2 regions of the Paenibacillus sp. FSL R7-0312 genome follow, and region 2 is predicted to be linked to the other one. Evidence: predicted binding sites of a transcription regulator. Region 2 holds the regulator's gene; the other holds the start of a gene.
The links. The regulator Rex, encoded in region 2, represses fermentation and respiration genes when NADH is low (regulators of the CRP and FNR family bind a similar motif). The targets are predictions, from matches to a motif close to TTGTGAAATATTTCACAA.
Positions count from the first base shown of each region.

Region 1: a site for Rex is predicted at 3,344-3,361, ahead of pflB (formate C-acetyltransferase). Genes of this name have one in related genera too.

Region 1 is NZ_JBBORE010000001.1:3,802,150-3,808,619, reverse strand. It holds gene pflA (pyruvate formate-lyase-activating protein) at 132-869, opposite strand; gene pflB (formate C-acetyltransferase) at 993-3,254, opposite strand; gene adhE (bifunctional acetaldehyde-CoA/alcohol dehydrogenase) at 3,517-6,138, opposite strand.
Region 2 is NZ_JBBORE010000001.1:4,069,093-4,075,562, reverse strand. It holds gene MKX70_RS17815 (hypothetical protein) at 1-320, opposite strand, end outside; gene MKX70_RS17810 (aminoglycoside adenylyltransferase domain-containing protein) at 935-1,702, opposite strand; gene MKX70_RS17805 (cell wall elongation regulator TseB-like domain-containing protein) at 1,991-2,512, opposite strand; gene MKX70_RS17800 (amidohydrolase) at 2,539-3,840, opposite strand; gene MKX70_RS17795 (redox-sensing transcriptional repressor Rex) at 3,827-4,480, opposite strand; gene dinG (ATP-dependent DNA helicase DinG) at 4,698-6,470, opposite strand, start outside.

The sequences.
Region 1 (6,470 bases), 270 kb from region 2:
AATACCTATACATATAAATTACAATTATCAATTTCACACGTTGCTATGTATGTTGAACTCACTACACCGTACATCAAAAAAGCGAAACTCCTCAAATTGGAAGCTCCGCTTTCGTTATATCGTGTATGAATTTATACCAAAGCAGACTGTTTACGGCCCTCTTCAATCAGCCGGTATGCACGCTGCACTTCTTCTTCGTCCGGTGACTCCACCCCTTCAAGCTCGTAGGGACGGCCAAGCTCTTTCCATTTATAAATTCCCATTACGTGATAAGGCAGAATTTCAAACTTCTCTACTCCATTAAGCGTACCAATGAATCGGCCGAGATTCCGCAAATCCTCTTCCTTATTATGAATGCCGGGAACGTATACGTGGCGAATCCACATTTTACGGTTATTATCTGACAACCAGCGGGCAAGCTTTAAGGTACGGTCGTTGGATTTGCCAGTCAGCTTAATATGAGCTTCATCATCGATGTGCTTCAGATCCAGCAACACAAGATCGGTAACATCCAGCAAGTCGCTGATTTTCGAACCATCATTATAGCCGTTAGTATCAAGCGTAGTATGCAAATTCCAGCGTTTCTTCACTTCGGTGAATAGCTGTTTGACGAAATGTGCCTGCAGTGTGGGTTCACCGCCGGATACGGTAAGCCCGCCGCCGGAAGTTTTATAATAATTCAGGTAAGGTTCAATTTCCGCAAGCACTTCTTCAACGGTCATTTCCTTGCCTTCATTCAGTCCCCAGGTATCCGGGTTGTGGCAATACTGACACTTAAGTAGGCAGCCCTGCATAAAAAGCACGAAGCGGATACCGGGGCCATCCACCGTCCCAAATGTTTCTAAGGAGTGGATATGTCCTTTAAGCATGAGATGTCATCCTTTCGAAAAAAACCTTAAAATTTTAATTACTTTTAAACAAGAGTGTACCGCCCTCTTGCAAGGGCGGCAGCTCTTTGATTTATTTCAATTCTTGATCTGCAAGAACAATTCTTACATGGAATCGTGGAACGTACGGTTGATAACATCCAACTGTTGTTCGCGGGTCAGCTTGATGAAGTTAACAGCATAGCCGGATACACGAATGGTCAATTGCGGGTAGTTCTCAGGGTGATCCATTGCATCAATCAGCTGCTCACGGTTAAATACGTTAACGTTCAAGTGCTGAGCGTTGTTGTGGAAGTATCCGTCCATCATGAATACCAGGTTGGACTTACGGGATTCTTCGTCTTTACCCAGAGCCTTAGGAACAATCGAGAATGTGTTGGAGATACCATCCTGTGCATCGGAGTAAGGCAGTTTAGCAACAGAGTTCAGGGAAGCAAGTGCACCCTTCTTGTCGCGTCCGTGCATTGGGTTAGCACCAGGTGCGAATGGTTCGCCTTTTTTACGTCCATCAGGAGTAGTACCAGTCTTCTTGCCATATACCACGTTCGAAGTGATTGTCAATACCGATTGAGTCGGCACAGCATCACGGTAAGTTTTGTTTTTGCGGATCATCGACATGAAGGTTTCAACCAGTTCCACTGCGATATTGTCAACAGCATCATCGTTGTTGCCGTAGCAAGGGAATTCGCCTTCTGTTTCGAAGTCGATTGCAATACCTTGTTCGTTGCGGATCGGTTTAACCTTGGCATATTTAATTGCGCTCAGGGAGTCAGCAGCAACGGACAAGCCGGCAATACCGCAAGCCATTGTACGCAGAATGTCGCGGTCATGCAGCGCCATTTCAATACGTTCATAGGAATATTTGTCATGCATATAGTGGATGATATTCAGGGTATTGACATAAGTCTTAGCCAGCCATTCCATCATCGGTTTGAAGCGTTTCATTACTTCGTTGTAATCAAGATATTCGGAAGTAATAGCAGGATATTCAGGACCTACCTGGGCACCGGACTTCTCGTCTACACCACCATTGATCGCATACAGCAAGGCTTTTGCAAGGTTGGCGCGGGCGCCGAAGAACTGCATTTGTTTACCGATACGCATTGGGGATACACAGCAAGCAATCGCGTAGTCTTCACCCCAGTATGGACGCATTACATCATCGTTCTCATATTGGATAGCACTGGTTTCAATGGAAACCTTGGCACAATATTTTTTGAAGCCTTCAGGCAGCTTTTCAGACCACAGTACAGTCAGGTTTGGTTCTGGTGCAGGACCCAGATTGTACAGGGTATGCAGGAAGCGGAAGCTGTTCTTGGTTACGCGAGTTGTTCCGTCTTCAGCCATACCACCGATGGATTCAGTTACCCAAGTAGGGTCGCCAGAGAACAGATCGTTATAGTCAGGCGTACGCAGGAATTTCACGATACGCAGCTTCATTACGAAATGGTCAACGATTTCTTGCGCTTGTTCTTCAGTAAGAGTACCTTCTTCAAAATCGCGTTGTACATAAATATCAAGGAAAGAGGATACGCGTCCCAAGGACATTGCGGCACCGTTTTGCTCTTTAACTGCTGCAAGATAACCGAAGTATACCCATTGAGTAGCTTCTTTGAAGTTATTAGCAGGTTTGGAAATATCAAGACCATGAGCAGCAGCCATTTGCTTCAATTCGCCCAGAGCGCGCATTTGCTCGGACAGCTCTTCACGCAGACGAATTACATCTTCAGTCATGGAATCCACTTCAAGCTCGGTTAGTTGTTGCTTCTTGTCTTTAATCAGGAAATCGATACCGTACAGGGCAATACGGCGATAGTCGCCGATAATGCGTCCGCGGCCGTATGCATCAGGAAGACCTGTGATTACGCCGGATTTACGCACAGCTCTCATATCTGGTGTATATGCATCAAAAACGCCTTGGTTATGCGTTTTGCGGATGTTCGTGAACATGTCAACGATATTTTGCGGAAGTTCGAAGCCGTAAGCCTTAGTAGCATCGATCATCATTTTGATACCGCCGAACGGTTGAATGGAACGTCTGAAAGGGGCATCAGTCTGAACGCCGACAATTTGTTCCTTGTCCTTGTCAATATAACCTGGGTTATGGGAAGTGATGGTGGAGACAGTATCGAGGGAAACATCCCATACGCCGCCTCTTTCTCTTTCTTCCTTACTCAGTTGGGAGATAATCTTCCACAATTCAGTAGTATTGCTGGTAGGACCTACAAGGAATTCTTCGTTTCCTTCATAAGGATTGATGTTCTTGGCAATAAAGTTATTAACGTCAACTTTCTTGGCCCATGTACCTTTAGTAAAACTTCTCCAACTCGACTTAACCTCTTGTACTTCTTTTTCAATCACCGACATGCTAAATCCCTCCATTTATATTTAGTATATTTGTAGAGATCGCGGGCTTGAAGGTTAATCCCGTGTCTCGTGATCCCATAGCTACTCGGTTGTTATAAAATTCACAATCGCGACTTCATAACTGGGATCGTTGTTTATATAAACATTTTAGTTTATTTTCTGAAAAAGGACTGTGACAAATATCACTCTTTCAGTGATATTTGTCACTTCCATCCAGTTCCATATTAACCTTTAACCTTATACTTTACCAGGCAATCTTAGATTAGTTGTCGAATTTTCCGTAGAATGCGTTGCGGTATACATCAGCAAGCTCAGATACCAGCGGCATTTTTGGATTGGCAGTTGTACATTGGTCTTCAAATGCACGGTCAGCCAGGTAATCTACACGGGATTCGAAGTCCTTAGGATCAAAACCAAGAGCCGAGAAGGATTCTTCGATGCCGAGTTTTTTGTTCATGTCGCGGATTGCATTGATCAGGCTGGTTACGCCTTCTTCAGTAGTGCGTGCTGGCAATCCCAGGATACGGGCGATTTCAGCATACCGTTCGTCAGCTACAAAGTGCGAATATTTAGGGAACGAAGCGAACTTCGTAGGTTTCTTAGCATTGTAACGGATAACGTGCGGCATCAGGATCGCATTAGTACGGCCATGCGCTGTGTGGTACTGGCCGCCCCATTTGTGCGCCAAGCTGTGATTGATACCCAGGAATGCATTTGCAAAGGCCATACCGGCAAGTGTAGATGCGTTGTGCATTTTTTCGCGGGCAAGCTTGTCGCCAGTCAGTGCGGATTTCTCCAGCCACTGGAACACCAGTTGAATCGCTTTGATTGCCAGACCATCTGAATAGTCACTAGCCATTACAGATACATAAGCTTCGATTGCATGTGTCAATACATCCATACCTGTATCGGCAACAGCAGTTCTAGGCAAGCTATATACAAACTCAGGATCGATAATCGCTACGTCTGGAGTCAGCTCATAATCGGCCAGCGGATACTTTGTATTATTACCCGTTGTCTTGTCTGTGATTACTGCGAACGATGTTACTTCGGAACCCGTACCGGAAGTTGTTGGAATTGCAACGAATTTCGCTTTGTTGCCGAGCTTAGGGAATTTGTATACCCGTTTGCGGATATCCATGAACTTCTGTTTCAGGCCGTTGAAGTCTGCATCCGGATGTTCGTAGAACAACCACATTCCTTTTGCTGCGTCCATTGGGGAACCGCCGCCGAGTGCGATGATGCAGTCAGGCTGGAATCTGTTCATCATGGCAGTACCTTTTTCTACAGTAGTTGTCGATGGATCCGGTTCAACTTCCGAGAACACTTCGATAGCTACAGGAGTCTGGCGTTGACGCAGATAGTGCTCAACTCTTTCTACATAACCCAGTTTAACCATCATAGGGTCGGTGATAATTGCTACACGAGTGATGTCAGGCATTTTGGCCAGATACTGTGTGGATCCCTTTTCGAAGTAAATCTTGTCAGGTACTTTAAACCATTGCATATTCACGGTACGACGGTTCACCCTTTTCACGTTGATCAGATTGATTGCAGTCACGTTTTGCGATACAGAGTTGCGTCCATAAGATCCGCAGCCCAGTGTCAGTGAAGGGATATTGGTGTTGTAAATATCGCCGATTGCGCCGTGTGTAGATGGCGAGTTGACGAGAATACGTCCGGTTTGCAGACGGTTGGAGAACTTCATGATTACTTCTTCGTTGTTGGAGTGGATGGCCGAGCTGTGGCCCATGCCGCCAAATTCAACGATTTCAGCTGCGCGTTCAATACCCTGGTCAGCATTCTTCACTTTGTAGCAAGCCAGAACCGGGCTCAGCTTCTCAGCAGACAGCGGATATTTAGTACCTACGCCTTCAAGCTCAGCTACCAGGATCTTCGTTCCGGCAGGAACCTGAATACCGCACATTTCAGCGATCTTCACAGCGGATTGGCCTACGATAGCAGGGTTAACCGCACATTTCTCTACGTTCATTGCGCCGCTTGTCAGCTTGCCAGCTTCTTCTTTGTTTACAAAGTAGCAGCCGTTCGCAATCATTTTTTTCTTCACTTGGTCAAAAATCGCTTCTTCAATAATAACCGCTTGCTCAGAAGCACAGATCATACCGTTATCAAAAGTCTTGGAAAGGATAAGGTCAGTTACTGCCTGATCAATGTCAGCACTCTTCTCAATGAAGGCAGGTACGTTACCAGGACCTACGCCGAGTGCCGGTTTGCCGCAGCTGTAAGCTGCTTTAACCATTGCCGATCCGCCGGTTGCCAGAATCAGTGCAACGTCAGGATTGTTCATCAGTGCATTTGTTTTGTCCATGGTCGGAAGCTCGATCCATTGGATGAAGTTCTCAGGAGCGCCGGCTTTTACGCCTGCATCATGTAGAATTTTGGCTGCTGCCGCACTACACTCTTGCGCTGACGGATGGAAACCGAATATAATAGGATTACGTGTCTTGGCGGAAATCAACGCTTTAAACATCGTGGTGGATGTTGGGTTGGTTACCGGTGTGATACCCATAATGATTCCGACTGGTTCAGCAATCTTCTGGAAGTTGTCATAAGCGTTATCCTCAATAACGCCTACTGTCTTGTCGTACTTAATTCCGTGCCAGATATATTCAGTTGAGAAGATATTCTTCGTAATTTTGTCTTCATAGACACCGCGGCCTGTTTCTTCAACAGCCAGCTTAGCCAAGTACATGTGCTTGTCGAGTCCGGCCAACGCCATTGCATGAACGATTGTGTTTGTCTGCTCTTGATCCAGCCCCATAAACTCTGCATGAGCTTTCTTTGCTTTATCCACCAAAGTCTGAATATATTCTTCAGCGGTGGTTTGTTTCACTTGGGCGGCGACTTCGTTTTTAACTGCCATCTCCCTCGTCCTCCTGTCAATTTTTAGGTTGTTTTTCTCTACACATTTATCTTATCATATTCTCTACGCATTGTATAGTGAAATCTTTCACAAAGTATAAAGTTTTTTTGATTTGTTTTCAAAGCGCTTTCATTCGATCATAATCAGGTTATTTTACCATTTTATGTGTTATAATTGCTCGAATTTTGTCTTTTCTGCTAACGGGGTACTGCCTAGATCATCTGTTTTAGCCGCATTCATCCTTGGAGGCCTTCTTATCGGCTCTAAATTTCTGAACAGGATCTCCTCTGTCATATGCTCCACTCGGCTCTGGACCCCCAAATTCCATTCCT
Region 2 (6,470 bases):
TTATCCCAATACTCATCCAGCAAAGCGCTGGAGTTCTGCTGCACATCCAATTTGAGCGTCCGGCCGTTGATAGCTGAGCTGCCCTCTTTGGATACATACTGCACGAGCTCAAGTAATTTCGTGCCTGGCTGCAAATCAAGTTTCAAAGTAACCTCATTGCGTTTAATACTAATATGGGAATCCTTCACTCCCTCATAGGATGACACAAGCTTTTGCAGCGGCTCCTGCACAGCGAACTGGCGGTACGAATACCAGCCACCGAATAACAATGCAGCGGACAGCAGAGACGTTAGCAGTACAGGCATAAGACGCAGTTTCAAGAAACGTCCTCCTCTCAAAAATGACCGAGCATAAATCTATAATAATGACCAAACTAGCGTGTCTAGCGCCCTTCCGAGACTGACATGCTCGTAAGCATGTCTTGATACAAGTAGTAGTATATCATAAGTGTATATACCATTTTACATAAAAGTGTGAATATATTTAAAATTTTTGATTCTAATTTCTGGATGATCCAGTAGATTATCTTTCTTATCGGCAATACATGTGGACAGATTTAGCTTTGCTGGTAGGGTAACAGAAAAAGAGCGCCCTCTAGGCAATATATGCCTGTGGCGCTCTCTTTTTGTATGACATGGACTTAGGAGTCGCATTAATTCCTCCAGGACCAAAGCTGAAGCGGCTTTACCCTCTTTGTGAGGGTCGACGCTTCCATTATCCGTCTGCCGCTGGTGCGGACTCAGGTTCCGTTAATTGTGCAGATTAGGCGGATTTGCGGGCCCAGCGGACTCAGGTTCCGTTAATTGACCGATTACAACCCATTTCAGGCTCAAATGAACAAGATAACAGAATCTCAGTCCGCTTTGATGCCAAAATAAGCTTTTTAGAAGAAATAGGGGCTTCTCAGTCCGCTTCACTCAGCGATAGTTTGAATTTACACTTTAGCTTGATGCTGTCTGATTTCGCCGGCCATGTATTCTGCATAATCAATTAATAACGCATGATCATATCCGCCGCCGCTTATCCCTCCGCTATATTCATCCAGGCATTGCTTAAGCAATCCGTGATATTTAGCCGGCAAATGCTGCAGGCCCCACTCCCCGCCTTCCTTTTTGGAAGACACAGCTTCTTCCCGCACAAAATACAGCACCCGGCACAAATTCAGTGTGTAGTACACTGGAGAATCTATGATTTGCTGAGCTGCATCCCCAATATCACCAAGGATAGAATCCAGGTAATATTGCCGGTCCACCGGCAGAAACGCATCGCGGATAGGTTCGCCGTACAAAATAAATCCCCGCTGATAGACTACGGCAAATTGAGCCGCAAGATCTCTATCCTCATAACCGCCGCACAGATAATGCTCATCCTTTCTGTACCGGTCCAGATGAAAGTCCGAGAAATGAAACTCAAAAGGAGTAGGATGTACAAAGTTCTTCAGGTATTGCTTCAGTACAACAGTTAGCTCAATCCCGCGCTGGTTAGGCAGACTGTCGTGATAAGCTATCACTTTCTTGGCCAGTTTCCGGCTGACCTCTACAGGCAGCTTGTCGTGTATGACAATCAGCAGATCAATATCACTTTTATCCGGATGAAAGCAGCCCATCGCCAGCGAACCGTGCAGATAAATCCCGGACAAATTTGTCCCCAGCTCCTCTTTGAACAACGTTACCGCCTGATCTAAATAGGCTAGAATTTCCAACTTCGTGATCCTCCTGAATGTCAGTTATGGTTGAAGCAGATGCCGGGAATGAATACTTCCGATATGACAATCCGGTATGTATCATCGCATATACTGAGATGCTATCCAGCTGTCAAGCCATCGAAATGGATTCATCTATTCCTCCCCTATTATTAAGCCATAGCTCCAAGTAGGCTACAAGTCCAAGAATGGTTATAGATTGTTCTCTCCCTTGAAGAACCATTTAAAAAAGCGGGAGAACAGTTCAACTGTCCCCCCGCTCCTGCTGTAGTCCATTCTTGCTGCCGCTTACCGGTTGGGCAGGCTATACCCTTCACCGATGGCACTGCCGTCTGTGAAGCGATAGAAGCTGTAATAGAACCTGCCGTCCTTTTTGTAGAACAGCTGCCAGGCATATTCTCCGTTATACACTCCCGGCAGCAGCCGTTTAATCGTAATACCCGGAAGCTGGGCAGCTATAATATCACGGATCTGCGCCTCCGAAGTCCCTTTGCTGAGCTCCTCCGCATATAAATCATTTTCGCCTCCGGCTGGTTGGCCTTCCTTGGTAAAGCGGACCCAAACCATCAGCTTGGTTCCAGCATCATTTTTTCCGGTAAGCACCCAGTAAATCGCATTTTCATCCCAGACGGATTTCTGTGCTTTGGATACCTCAGTTAAGCCAGCCCGTGCTCTGGCAATCTCTTTGGCTTCACTCCGCTCGTTCCACTGATCCTTCATAATGTAGGCATAAAACTGGCTTAGTCCGAACAGAAGGAGCAGAACCAGGGAAATCCCCAGCGGAAGCCATTTTCTCCTCTTCTTCAACATGCAGCTTCCTTTCCAAATAACCTAAATTACCGTTTCAGCAGTCCTTCGAACGTTTCCTGCGCTTTGCGGCGGATAGCCTCTTCATCGAGTGTCAGACATTGTCCGTGCTTCACAACCTGTTTACCGTTGACCCAGACATGTTCCACATCCTTGGCACTAGCCGAATACACGGCATGGGACAAGAGGTCGGTATGCGGCAGCAAATGCGGCTGATCAATATCAATCGCAATGAAGTCAGCCTTCATCCCTGCTGCAAGCCGGCCTACCTGGTTCAGGAAAATCGAATGTGCACCATATTCTGTCGCCATGAGCAGCGCCTCAGGAGCAGGTACTGCCGTTGGATCACCGCTTACGCCTTTATGAATCAGCGCGGCCAGCCGCATTTCCTCAAACATATCAAGATTGTTGTTGCTTGCCGCGCCGTCCGTACCCAGGGATACCTTAACTCCTGCTCTAAGCAGCTCAGGAACACGGGCTACTCCGCTCGCCAGCTTCAGGTTGCTGCCGGGATTATGAGATACGCCAACATTATGGCGGGCCAGAATCTCAATCTCTTCATCGTTCAGATGAACACCGTGGGCGATCAGGGACGGCCGGGTGAACATTCCCAGCTTCTCCAGATGCGCGACCGGACGCAGGCCGTAATCGGCCACATTCTGCTCCACTTCATGGCGCGTTTCGGACATATGCGTGTGCATCGGCAGATCAAGATCATGTGCCGCCTGAACAAACTTCATGAAAAACTCCGGAGGACAGGTGTAAGGCGCATGGGGCGAGAGCATTGCAGTAATTCTGCCGTCAGCCTTGCCATGCCAGTTCCGGGCAAAAGCAATCGCCTCCGCCAGCTTGTGGTTCTGCACCTCTTCCGGACACAGGCCAATAACACCGCGCATAAGTACTGCACGGATGCCTGACTGCTCCGTAACCTCAGCAACCCGGTCCATATGATCATACATATCGAGGAAGGTCGTAGTGCCGCCCTTCAGCATCTCAAGAACGGATAGTGAGGTGCCCCAGTATACATCTTCACCGGTGAATTTCTCTTCCATCGGCCACATTTTTTCCTGCAGCCAAGCCTGCAGCACCATATCATCGCCGTAGCCGCGCAGCAGCGACATCGCCGCATGGCCGTGGGTGTTGACGAGACCCGGCATGAACAGCAGCCGGCTACCGTCAATAACCTCGGCATCCTCTTCAATTACAGGCTTCGCTTCACCTATGTAAGTAATCAGATCATTTTCGATGGTCATATAACCGCTCAGCACCGGCTTATCGCTGCCAGGAACCAGAAAACGGCCGTCTTTAATAATGGTTTTATTGCTGCTCATCTTCAGCTTCGTCCTTTCCGTCATGCAAATAATAAGCCAGACTCTGCAAATCCGTAGTGAAATCGGCGGCATGAATCCGGATATTGGATGGAGTCTTAAGAATTACAGGGGCAAAATTCAGGATCGCCTCAATGCCCGAATCCACCAGAATGTCAGCAACGTTCTGTGCTTCACTGTCCGGAACGGTAATAATCCCAATACGGATGCCCTGTGCACGGATGGTATCCCCCAGCTCACTCATCGGCTGGACAGTCAGCGAGTTGATCTGCTGGCCTACCTTAGGCTCATAAGCATCAAATACAGCTGTAATCTTCATCGTATCCTTCAAGTAGGCATTGTAATTCGACAAGGCGTGGCCGAGATTACCTGCACCTACCAGAGCTACATTAATCTGCTGGTCCAGCTTCAGAATATGCCGGATCTTCTCAATCAGATAAGAGACATCATAACCAATGCCCTTTCTGCCGAAATCACCAAAATAAGCCAGGTCCTTGCGGATCTGGGCGGGGTTGAGATCAAGCTTCTGTCCCAGCTCCTGAGAAGAAACTGTTGAGATTTCACGTTTTTGGAGATCGTTCAGGAAACGCAGGTACACTGGGAGTCTGCGAACAACGGCCTCTGATATTTTATCCGATTTCATGTTTTCTCCTCCTAAAGTTTTGATAGCATATGCTGCTTGATTCAACTTCACAAAACTTGCTTCGTAAGCATACGCTTAGTTTTGATAGCATAGCTTCACTGCTGTTAAGCCGGTTATAGGAACCGTGCTCCAGGCCTGCCCGTTTAGGCAGGAGCCGTGGAGCGCGGGACTTCAGAACAATAATTACTTATACATAATATCAGCCGGCGACGGATTATTAAACCCCGCCATCTTCAAGCCATTCTGCAATCCGCGGAACGATCTGATCCGTCAGCATATGCTCCATCTTGGGTCCGGGCAGCGAATACAGGAAATACTTCCCATAATAAGATTCGATTACCCTGGTATCATATACAATAACGATTCCGCGGTCCTGCGCGGTGCGGACCAACCGCCCGAAGCCTTGCTTGAAGCGGATTACGGCCTGCGGGACGGACAGCTTCATGAACGGATTCTTCTTCTGTGCCTGAAGCAGCTCAGACTTCGCTTCAGCCAGCGGATGATTGGGCGGCTGGAACGGCAGTCTGACAATAGCCAGACAGGTCAGAGCTTCCCCGGGAATGTCTACACCTTCCCAGAAGCTGCTCGTCCCCAGCAAGACTGACGCCGAGCTGTCCTGGAACCGACGGATCAGCTTGCTCCGGCTACCGCCTTCTACGCCTTGTCCAAGCACCGCGATATCCTGCGAAGTCAGGGCTTCTTTCAGCGGATCATAGACCTGGCGCAGCATCTTGTAGGAGGTGAACAGCACCAGCATCCGCCCGCGGGTAGCCACAGCAGTTTCTGCCAGAGAATGAACCAGTGTGTCCACAAAGCGGGCATCCCCAATGCTTCCCTTGACACTAGGGAAGTCACGTGGAATGACAAGCAGTGCCTGCTCACGGTATTTGAACGGTGACGGAAGCAGAGCTGTCTGTAGACGTCCCTGCTCTGCAGCCTCACCAAGACCGAGATTATCGATCATGAACTGGAATGACTTATCCACAGACAAGGTAGCCGATGTCAGGATGATACTCTTCTTCTTATCGAAGAACAGTTCCCTGAGCTGAGTGCTCACATCCACCGGAACGGCATACATCTGCAGCGACTTGCCGCGGTAATTGCCGCTCCCCTCCAGCCAGTACACGATATTCTCGTCATTCAGTCCCATAAAGAAACGGATCTGCTCCCGGATGGAGGCCAGGTCCTTGAACAACCCGCCGATATCCGTCACAAGACTGTCCGAAGAGGACTGACTGTCCGTATCACGCATCTCACTGAGCATTTTATCACCCTTGCGGATGATATCGCTCAAGCTGAGATGGAGTGTATTCTCCAGAGCGGCCAGCTCCTCCCACTCTTTGGGCTTCTTGCCCGGCTGCAGGCGTACGACCAGTTGGCCGGCTTCACCGGCTCCGGCATCGCTGCGTTCAGGCAGCAAGCCGAAGAGCTTGTCGCTGAGCGTATCCCAGGACTCCTTGACAGTAAGCAGATCCGGATAGATCCGGTCGATAACGCCGCTCCATTCCGAAGCCTGCTCACTGCCGGACGATTGCAGGGTCTGGCGCAAGGCCGGCAGCTGTCCGCTCCGGCTGTCCTTGTACAGACGGGTGAGCGTATGCGCCACGGTAAAATATTTCATCTGCATTCCGAGATGTTTGCCGGCAATGTCCTCCAGATGATGAGCCTCATCAATTACGAGATGCTCGTAAGCCGGAAGCAGCTGATGCCCGGCCTTAACATCTGCGAATAACTTGGAGTGGTTGGTCACCACCACATCGGAAATACCGGCTTCATGCTTGGCCCGGTGATAATAACATTTCCGGAACCATGGGCATGAGCGTCCCAGACAAGAGTCGGTATCACTGGCTACGGTCTCCCAGAAATCACCGCCGCGTCCGCTTAAGTTCAGCTCTTCATCATCGCCAGTCTCCGTCTGGGTCAGCCAGACCATCATCTGGGCGGCCGTAAGCGCTTCTTCCCTGGGACTTGTGAAGTCCCTTTTATTCAT